Regions from separate parts of the Pseudokineococcus sp. 5B2Z-1 genome, predicted to be linked through region 3. Evidence: riboswitches for the same ligand, from Rfam matches in the RefSeq annotation. Region 3 holds a riboswitch; each other region holds the start of a gene.
What was found. Region 3 has a riboswitch for S-adenosylmethionine ahead of WDV85_RS03910 (aminotransferase class V-fold PLP-dependent enzyme). Riboswitches for the same ligand answer to the same signal wherever they lie in the genome.
Positions count from the first base shown of each region.

Region 1: it holds a riboswitch for S-adenosylmethionine, as region 3 does, so the genes downstream of both, WDV85_RS04990 (bifunctional o-acetylhomoserine/o-acetylserine sulfhydrylase) here and WDV85_RS03910 (aminotransferase class V-fold PLP-dependent enzyme) in region 3, are expected to answer to the same signal.
Region 2: it holds a riboswitch for S-adenosylmethionine, as region 3 does, so the genes downstream of both, metX (homoserine O-acetyltransferase MetX) here and WDV85_RS03910 (aminotransferase class V-fold PLP-dependent enzyme) in region 3, are expected to answer to the same signal.

Region 1 is NZ_JBBHZG010000002.1:172,550-175,809, forward strand. Features, by position in the region: gene WDV85_RS04985 (SdrD B-like domain-containing protein) at 1-903, opposite strand, end outside; SAM riboswitch class IV at 1,149-1,264, shown strand; gene WDV85_RS04990 (bifunctional o-acetylhomoserine/o-acetylserine sulfhydrylase) at 1,293-2,711, shown strand; gene rsgA (ribosome small subunit-dependent GTPase A) at 3,020-3,260, shown strand, end outside.
Region 2 is NZ_JBBHZG010000011.1:21,549-24,808, reverse strand. Features, by position in the region: gene WDV85_RS16885 (universal stress protein) at 1-78, opposite strand, end outside; gene WDV85_RS16880 (NUDIX domain-containing protein) at 219-716, shown strand; gene metX (homoserine O-acetyltransferase MetX) at 713-1,894, opposite strand; SAM riboswitch class IV at 2,169-2,280, opposite strand; gene WDV85_RS16870 (DUF4192 family protein) at 2,378-3,260, opposite strand, start outside.
Region 3 is NZ_JBBHZG010000001.1:935,673-938,932, reverse strand. Features, by position in the region: gene WDV85_RS03930 (ATP-binding protein) at 1-143, shown strand, start outside; gene WDV85_RS03925 (cupredoxin domain-containing protein) at 275-742, shown strand; gene WDV85_RS03920 (FluC/FEX family fluoride channel) at 781-1,215, shown strand; gene WDV85_RS03915 (fluoride efflux transporter FluC) at 1,212-1,598, shown strand; SAM riboswitch class IV at 1,925-2,037, shown strand; gene WDV85_RS03910 (aminotransferase class V-fold PLP-dependent enzyme) at 2,070-3,260, shown strand, end outside.

The DNA.
Region 1 (3,260 bases), on a different contig from region 3:
GACGACGCCCGTCGCCGAGATGCCGACGCGCGGGTCCGCGGGCAGCCCGTGGGAGGCCTCGCGCTGCATCCGGTTGGTGAGGACGACCTCGACGCACTCGCCCTCGTTGGCGCGCAGGACGAGGGGCCGCGGGCGCAGGCGCCGGTTGGCGGCCGGGTCGTCGGCCGGGTCGTCCGCGAGCGGGCGCCACCAGTTCTCCACGGCGGCCCGGTCCTGCTCGAGGACGAAGACGCGGCCGCTGCGCAGCGTGGTGCCCCAGCGGTTGAAGGGGATGTCGACGGTCGCCGCGGCGACCTCGTACGTGCGCTGCTGCTCGCCCGGGCCGCAGGTGGCGACGTCGGGCGCCGTCCGCGCGGCCGACCACGCCGGGGCGACGAGCAGGCCGCTCGCGGCGACGACGGCGGCGGTGACGGCGACCGCCCGGCGGGCCGCGCGACGTCGAGGGCCGGCGAGGGGGGTGCCGGCGGGGTCTGCGGCTGCCGGGCGGCCGCCCCGCTGCCGGCCAGAGCGCGGGGAGGGGCCGGCGGCCAGGACGAGCGGGGTGAGCAGCAGGAGGAGGGCGGCCTGCACCGGCAGCCCGGCGAGGCCGGGGGTGACCTCCGCCGCGGAGGCGGCGGTCGCGAGCCGGAGGGCGACGGCGACGGCCGAGGAGCCGGCTGCGGCGGCGAGGCCGCGCGCGGTCGCGTCGAGGACGCGGGCGCCGGTGGGGCGCACGAGCGCCGCCGCGGCGAGCGCGGCGGCGACGACGAGCGGCACCGCGGGGGCGGCCGTGGCCGTGCCCTCGCCGAGCATGCGCGGCAGCGCCGCGCACGCCAGCGCGAGCACCACCAGGCGCCCCGCCCAGAGCAGCGCGTCGCGTCCGACCGGCGTCTCCCGCCGGACCAGCGTCTCCTGCCGAGCCACGTGCACCCCCTGCGTCGCGGGCGGCCGTCGTCGGCGGGTGGCCGGCGGCGGGCGCGGGCGCACCTGCGGCGCCGGGCGCAGCGTCGCGGGGGGCCGTCAAGGCGGCGTCAAAGCGCACGCCCAGGCGCACGCAGATGTCGGGCTCCGCGCACGGGCGGGGTGCCGCCACCCGATCGGCACGGGGGTCGTCCGAGGAGCGAGACGCACGTCCCGCGGCGCGGCGGGCGCGTCCTACCCTCGTCGCAGGTCATGAGCGCCAGCGCGAAGCCCCGGCTCGCTGGCCGGCAACCCTCCTCCTGCGGCGGGGTGCCCCGGGTGATGACCGGGCCGCCGCCCGTCCGGGCGCCGGCAAGCGCGGGCTCGAGCGAGCCCCCGGCCCTGGGAGCAGCATGTCCTCCTCGCAGACCCCTCCTGCCGACCGCCCCACGCCGTCGACGCCCGTCGACGGCGCCGACGCGGCGGAGCCGGTGACGCACGGCGTCGCCGAGCCCGCCCCGGGCGGCTGGTCCTTCGAGACCCGCCAGATTCACGCGGGCTCGGCGCCCGACCCGAGCACCGGTTCACGGGCGCTGCCGATCCACCAGACGACGTCGTTCGCCTTCCGCGACACCGAGCAGGCGGCGAACCTCTTCGCGCTGTCCGAGCTCGGCAACATCTACACGCGCATCACCAACCCGACGACGGACGCCGTCGAGCGCCGCATCGCCGACCTCGAGGGCGGCGTCGGCGCGCTGCTCGTGGCGTCGGGCCAGTCGGCGGAGACCCTCGCGATCCTCAACGTCGCGGAGGCGGGCGACCACGTCGTCGCGAGCCCCAGCCTCTACGGCGGCACGGTGAACCTCCTCAGGTACACGCTGCCCAAGCTCGGCGTGACGACGACCTTCGTCGAGGACCCCGACGACCTCGACTCCTGGCGCGCCGCGGTGCGGCCGAACACCAAGGTCTTCTACGGCGAGGCCATCCCCAACCCGCGCGGCGACGTCCTCGACGTCGAGGGCGTGGCCGGCGTCGCGCACGAGGTGGGCGTGCCGCTCGTCGTCGACGCGACGGTGGCGACGCCGTACCTGCTGCGGCCGCTGGAGTGGGGCGCGGACGTCGTCGTGCACTCGGCGACGAAGTACCTCGGCGGGCACGGGACGGCCATCGGCGGCGTGGTCGTCGACGGCGGCACCTTCGACTACGCCCAGCACCCCGACCGGTTCCCGGGCTTCAACTCACCCGACGAGAGCTACCACGGGCTCGTCTACGCGCGGGACCTCGGCGTCGGCGGCGCGCTCGGCGCCAACCTCGCCTACGTCCTCAAGGCGCGCGTGCAGCTGCTCCGCGACCTCGGCCCGGCCATCTCGCCGTTCAACGCCTTCCTCCTCGGGCAGGGCATCGAGACGCTCAGCCTGCGGGTGGAGCGCCACGTCGCCAACGCCCAGGCGGTCGCCGAGTGGCTCGAGGCGCGCGACGAGGTCGAGCGCGTCCAGTACGCGGGCCTGCCGTCCAGCCCGTGGCACGCACGGCAGCAGAAGTACGCGCCGCGCGGAGCCGGCGGCGTGCTGTCCTTCGAGATCGCCGGTGGGATCGAGGCGGGCAAGCGGTTCGTCGAGGGGCTCGTGCTGCACAGCCACGTGGCGAACATCGGCGACGTGCGCAGCCTCGTCATCCACCCGGCGTCGACGACGCACAGCCAGCTGTCCCCGGCCGACCAGGAGAGGGCGGGCGTGACGCCGGGCCTCGTGCGGCTGTCGGTGGGACTCGAGCACCTCGACGACATCCTCGCCGACCTCGACCAGGGCTTCACCGCGGCCAAGGGCGCCTGAGCCCCGCGCCTCGCCCCTCCAGGGGAGGGGCGACGTGTGGCCATGTCGTCCCTGGCGACCGCGCCGGTGGGGCGATGTGTGGCCATGTCGCCCTCCAGACCGCGCGGGTGGGGCGATGTGTGGCCATGTCGCCCTGCGGGCGTGGAGGTCGGGCGATGTGTGGCCATGTCGCCCCTGGTGGGGCGTCGCCAACGGCGACATGGCCACACATCGCCCACAGGGGGCAGGCCCGTCGTGGGAAGGCCGCAGCGACGTGCGGTGGAAATGCGGGTGACGGCGAGCGCGGGCGCCGCGCACCATCGCCCGCCATGAGCACCTCGCCCGAGCAGCCCGCCGCCCTGCGCGACGGTGACCTCACCGCCCCCGCGCTCGCCGCCCTCGGCCTGGGCCCGCAGGTGGCGGCGCTGCTGCGGGCGGCGGCGGACGGCGTCCCCGCACGAGCCGCGGGCGGCGCCGACCGGAGGGCCGCCCGCGTCGTCCGGGTCGACCGGGGCCGTGCGCACCTCGCGACGGCGGACGGGGCCGTCGCCGCCGCGACGCGGACCCTCG
Region 2 (3,260 bases), on a different contig from region 3:
GCGGACCGCCTCGGCCAGGCCCGCGGCGAGGGCGGCGCGGCCCTCCCGGGTCGGCGCGAAACCCACGACGACGCTCATGCGGCCTCCCTCGGGCTCCTCCGGGCACCGCCCCCGCGGGCGCGGTGCCCGCCGGTCCGGGCCCGCGCGAGGGCGCCCGGAGGACGCTACCGGACGCGACCCGGCCCGCCGCCCGGTCGGCGGCGCCGTAGCGTGGCCGCGTGGGCGACGGGGACGGGTGGGTGCGGACGGCCTCGGGCGCCCGCCGCTGGGGCCTCCACGGCGCCGCGGGCCTGCTGCTGCTGGCCGACGGCGCCGGCGGCGCCCCGGCGGGGCGCACCCACGCCCTGCTGCAGCTGCGGGCCGGGTGGACGCACCTGGGGGGCACGTGGGGGCTGCCCGGCGGGGCCGTCGACAGCCACGAGGACGCCGTCGCCGGCGCCCTGCGCGAGGCCTGGGAGGAGACCGGCGTCCCGGCGGGCGCCGTCGACGTCCTCGACCGCCGCGTCACCGCCGACCTCGGGGGGTGGACCTACACCGTCGTGCTCGGGCGCCTGCGCGGCGCCGAGGACGTGCGCCCGCACGCGGCGACGGCCGAGTCCGACGAGGTGCGCTGGGTCGCCCTCGCGGACGTGGGCGCGCTGCCGCTGCACCCGGGACTCGCCACGACGTGGGACGGCCTGCGGTCCTGGGCCGCCGACGGGCGCCCGGGCGCCTAGCCCGCCGGCCGGGGCGCCAGGCCCGTCGGCCCTCCCGGGGCGGCCAGCAGCTCGCGCACGAGCGCGCCCACGGCCTCGACCTCGACGAGGAAGCCGTCGTGGCCGGCCGGGGACTCCAGGACGCGGACCGGTGGTGACCCGGGCAGCGCGGCGGCGAGGACCTCGCTGTCGCGCACCGGGTACAGGCGGTCGCTGCTCACCGCGGCGACCGTGGCCGTCGCCGTCACGCGCCCCAGGGCCGCGGCGACGCCGCCGCGGCCGCGCCCGACGTCGTGGCCGTTCATCGCCCGCACGAGGACGACGTAGGAGCCCGCGTCGAAGCGCCGGACCAGCTTGTCGGCGTGGTGGTCGAGGTAGGACTCGACGGCGTAGCGCCCGCCGCGGGACGGGTCCTCCCCCGGCTGCCCCGCCCGCCCGAACCTCTCGCCGAGCTCCTCCGCGCTGCGGTAGGTCGTGTGGGCGATGCGCCGCGCGACCCCGAGGCCGCGGTGCGGGCCCTCGCCGTCCGCGGCGCCGTGGTAGTCGCCGCCCGCCCAGCCGGCATCGCCCTCGACCGCGGCCAGCTGGGCCGCCGACCAGGCGATCTGGTCGGCGCTCGACGCGGCGCAGGAGGCGAGCACGAGGAGGCGACGGACCCGCTCGGGGCGGTCGACGGCCCACTCGAGCGCCCGCATGCCGCCCATCGAGCCGCCCAGGACGAGCGCCCAGGCGCTGACGCCCAGGGCGTCGGCCAGCGCCGCCTCGGCGGCCACCTGGTCGCGCACGGTCGTGGCCGGGAAGCGGCTGCCCCAGGGCCGGCCGTCGGGCGCGGTCGACGACGGCCCGGTGCTGCCCTGGCAGCCGCCCAGCACGTTGACGGCGACGACGCACCAGCGCCTCGTGTCCAGGGCCCGGCCCGGGCCGACCAGCGCGTCCCACCAGCCCGGGGAGGGGTGCCCCTCCCCCGCCGGGCCGCTGACGTGGCTGTCCCCCGTGAGGGCGTGGCAGACGAGGACGACGTTGCCGCGGTCGGCGTCGGGCTCGCCCCACGTCTCGTAGGCCAGGACGACGTCGGGCAGGACCTCGCCGGACTCCAGGCGCAGGTCGCCGACGGCGCAGAACCGGCGCCCGCCGACGGGGTCGCCCGGGCGCCAGGCCCCCGAGGCCGGCGGCGGCCCCACCTCTCCCGGAGCGGGCACCGCGGGCTCCCCCTCCGGCCCGCCCGTCGCCCGGGACAGGTCGGCGGGGGCCCGATCGCCCCGGACCAGGTCGGTGGGGACCAGCTCGGCGCGGGAGCCCGGGTCCGCGGTGGCGCCGGGGGCCGCGGGGCGGGACGAGCGGGCCGCCGGCACGGGCCGGGACGCCGCCCGGACCGGGGCGGGCTCGGTGCCGGCGTCCGCCGTCGTGCCGCTGCGGGTGGTGGTCGACGTGCTGCCCACGGTCGTCTCCTCGGGACCCGGGGCCGTGCTCGCCGGCCCGCGCTTGCCCGCCGGGCTCCGACGGGCCAGGTCATCACCCGGGGCACCCCACCGCGGAGGAGGGTTGCCGCCCAGCGAGCCGGGGCTTGGCGCTGGGACTCATGACCTGGCTCGACGGTACCCGCGGCGCGTCAGGCCGCTCAACCGTCCGCCGCGGCGTCCCACCGTGCGGACCGCCGGCGGCGCGGGCGGTCGGGCCGCAGCTCACCCGTCCGCCCCGCCGGCCACCTCCGCGTCGCGTCGCGCCCGCACCCAGGCGGGCGCCGCCCCGGCGTCCACGAGGTCGAGGACGAGCTCGGCCATCGGCGTCCCCGCCCTCGCCTCCAGCGCGCGCTCGGCGCACGAGACGGCGCGGGCGCCGTCACCGCTCCACCAGGCGGCCCACGCCAGGGCCGCCAGCGCGTCGGCACCCGCCGCGCCCGGCAGGTGGCGCACCACGGCCGCCAGGACGGCGCAGGTGGGCTCGAGCAGCGCCGGGTCCGGCTCGCGGGCGCCCCCCGGGTCGCCGACGACGGTCTCCAGCAGCGCCTCGGCGCGCTCGTCCGGGCCGGTGAGCACGAGCTGCTCGGGCAGGTCGCCCGCGCCGGGGACGAGGCTCACCAGGAGGGCGTCCCGCAGCCAGGGGTCGCGCAGGGCGGCGGCCAGGCGCCCGAGCAGCGCGGGGTCGTGGAGCTCGTCGGCGCCCCCGCCGCGGCCGCCCTCCTCGCGGGCGAGGTGGGCCAGCCGCTCGACCTCGGCGGCGGCGCGCAGGCCGGCGAGGGCCTCGGCGCGCACGCGGGCGGCGCGGGAGGGCTCCCCCGCGGCCCGTCGCGCCCGGCGCCGGGCCGAGGCCGCGCTGCGGGCGGCGTCGCGCCGCGCCTCGGCCCCCGCGGGCCGCAGGTCGTCGAGCAGGCGCTCGCGCGCGCCGGCGGGCGAGGAGCCGCGGGAGACCATCTCCGCGGCGACGAGCGTGCCGTCCAGCGCCTCCAGCGGCTCGCCGGCCGCCGGGCAGCAGCGCTCCTCGCGGCAGCCGAGGGAGCGGAAGCGGTGCCCGTCGACCCACCAGACGTCGGCGAGCGCGACGCCCGCGGTGGCGCAGGCGCCGCCG
Region 3 (3,260 bases):
CGGTCGCCTACCGAGCCGCGGTGGAGGCCGCCGAGGTTCTGGCGGCGGCCGGGGGGCTGCTGACGACCGGCGGTCTCGAGCGCCACGCCGTCGTCCGTCGCCGGTACCTCGACGAGGTCGTCCGCCGGGCCGGCGCGCGCTGAAGGGGTCCTGGTCCCGGTCCCGGTCCCGGGCCCCGGCGGGACGGCGCGGCGGGGGGTGGGGGATGCTCGTCGCGCCGGGCGGGCGCCCGGCGCCGCGCTCCCGCGCGGCCCCGACCGACACGGAGGTCGCCGTGCGCGCACCCGCCCTGGCCCTCGCCGCGCTGCTGGTCCTCGCGACCGCCGGCTGCGGCGACGACGCGTCGGAGCCGTCGGGTGCGCCCGCCGCCGAGCCGTCGTCCGCCGCGACCTCGTCCGCGGGAGGGGCGACGACCGAGGGCGGGGCGGCGGCGGACGCGTCCGTCCCCGTCCTCACCGCCTCCGTGGGCACCCCCGACGACCCGGAGGCGTACGTCATCTCCCTCGTCGACGCGAGCGGCCAGGAGGTCACCGAGCTGGCGGCGGGCGACTACGTCGTCGAGGTGGACGACCCGGCCACCTCGCACAACGTCCACCTCGAGGGTCCCGGTGTCGACGAGTCGACGACGGTCCCGGAGACCACGACGACGCAGTGGCGGGTCTCTCTCCAGCCCGGCGACTACGTCTACCGCTGCGACCCCCACCCGAGCATGGTCGGGGAGTTCACCGTCACCGACGTCTGAGCCGACGTGCCCCGCCCCCGCCCGGCGCCCGGTGCCGCGTGAGCGAGCCCGACGCGCGCCCGGCGCACCGGTCCCCGTCCCTGCTCCTGGGGGTCCTGCTCGGCGGGTCCGCCGGCACGGCGCTGCGCTGGGCCGCGGGGCGGGCGCTCCCGCACGAGGCCAGCGGCTGGCCGTGGGGGACGCTGCTCGTCAACGCCGTCGGCGCCCTCCTGCTGGGAGCCCTGCTCGAGGCGCTGGTGCGCGCCGGGCCCGACGTCGGGCGCCGGCGCGCCCTGCGCGTCGTCCTGGGCTCGGGCCTGCTCGGCGGGCTCACGACGACGAGCGCGCTCGCGCTCGAGACGGTGCGGCTGGGCGAGGCGGGCGCCCCCGCGCTCGCCGTCGCCTACGCGGCGACGACGCTCGTCGTGGGCGTCGCGGCCGCCGCCGCGGGCGTCGCGCTGGCCGCCCGCTGGCCCCGGGGGCGGCGCTCGTGAGCGGGTCGGTCGTCGTGCTCGTCGCCCTCGCCGGCGGGGTGGGCGCCGTCGCGCGCGTCGTCGTCGACGGGGAGGTGCGCACCCGGCTCGGCGGCCGGCTGCCGTGGGGCACCGCGGTCGTCAACGTGCTCGGCTCGCTGCTCATCGGCCTCGTCACCGGGCTGCTGGGCGGACCCGCCGCGCCGGCGTCCGACGCCGCCGCGGCGGCTGTGCTCGCCACCGGCTTCTGCGGCGGCTTCACCACCTTCGGCACCGCCGTCGTCGAGGTGCTGCGACTGCTCGAGCAGCGCCGCGTCGGTGCCGCCGCCGCGGCGGCCGCCGCCACCGTCGTCGTCAGCGCCCTCGCGGCCGCGCTCGGCCTGGCCCTCGGCCGCGCCCTCTGAGGGTGGGCCCCGAGGTGCTCAGAGGGCGGACGGGCGACGACTCGCTCCCGACGGGCCGGGGGTGAAGGAGGCGTCACCTTCGCGTGGGGAGGAGCCCCAGGGGTGAAGGGGGCGTCACCTTCGCGTCGTGGGGGGGGGGGCAGGGGTGAAGGGGGCGTCACCTTCGCAGGGGGCCCGGGGGGAGGTGGGGCTCACCCCGCGCAGCGCATAGGAGGCCGCCTCCGACGGGGCCGACCGGGTGACGGCGCGGTGCGGCGTCCCGGATGGCGGGACGCCCGTCCCGAGGGGTGGTGCGGCCAGCGGTGGGTGCCCTAGCGTCCTCGGCAGGTCAAGAGCGCCAGCGACAAGCCCCGGCTCGCTGGCCGGCAACCCTCCTCCGCGGTGGGGTGCCCCGGGTGAGGACCTGGCCGCACCGGTCCTGGTGCGGCAAGCGCGGACCTCCGGGTCCGGTGGACGCCGCAGGAGACCCCTATGAGCACGCACCCCGTCCTCGCTGACCGCGCCCTCGACCGGGCCCTCGACCGGGCCGTCGACCGAGCTGCGGCAGCGGCCCCGCCCGCCCGGCGCCTCGCCGTCGTGCCGCCCCCCGCCTCGACTCGCGAGGAGGCGGGCGCCCCGTCGGGGTCGTCAGGGCCGGCGGTGCCCCGCGCCCGCACCGCGCCCGCGCCGGGCGACGAGCCGCTGCTGCCCGTCGTCGGCGGCGAGGAGCAGGTGCCCCTCGTGACCGGTGGCACCGCGCGCTACGCCAACCTCGACGTCGCGGCCAGCGCGCCCGCGCTGTGCTGGGTCGCCGACCACGTCGAGCGCGTCCTGCCGCTGTACGCCAGCGTCCACCGCGGCGCCGGGTACGCCTCGCAGGTGAGCACGGCCGTCCTCGAGGGGGCGCGCGACGTCGTCGGCGGCTTCGTCGGGGCCCGCGCGGACGACGTCGTCGTCTGGACCCGGAGCACGACCGACGCCCTCGCCGTCCTCGCCGGCTGCGTGCCCGACGGCGGCTCGGTGCTCGTCCTCGACCTCGAGCACCACGCCAATCTCCTGCCGTGGCGCACGCAGGGCCACCGGGGCGTGACCTCGCGCGTCGTCGAGGCCGCCCCGACCCTCGAAGGGACGCTGGCCGTCCTCGCAGACGCCCTGGCCGCCGAGCCGACGTCGCTCGTCGCCGTCACGGGCGCGAGCAACGTCACGGGGGAGGAGCTGCCGCTGCGCCGGATCGCCGACCTCGCGCACGCCGCCGGGGCCCGCCTCGCCGTCGACGCCGCCCAGCTCGCCCCGCACCGGGCGGTCGACGTGGCCCGCGACGGCGTCGACTGGGTGGCCCTCTCCGGCCACAAGCTCTACGCGCCCTTCGGCGCGGGCGCGCTCGTCGGGCGCCGCGACTGGCTCGACGACGGCACGCCCTACCTGGCCGGCGGCGGCGCGGTCGCCGAGGTCGGCGTCGACGACGTCCGCTGGGCCGCCGCGCCCGCCCGGCACGAGGGCGGCACGCCCAACGTCCTCGGCGTCGCCGCGCTCGCCGCGGCCTGCGACGCGCTGCAGGCGCTCGCCGGCGGCGCGCTCGAGGCGCACGAGCGGGCCCTGCGGGAGCGCCTCGTGGACGGCCTGGCGGGCGTGCCGGGCGTGCGGGTGCACCGCGCGCTCGAGGGGGCGCCGTCGGCCATCGGC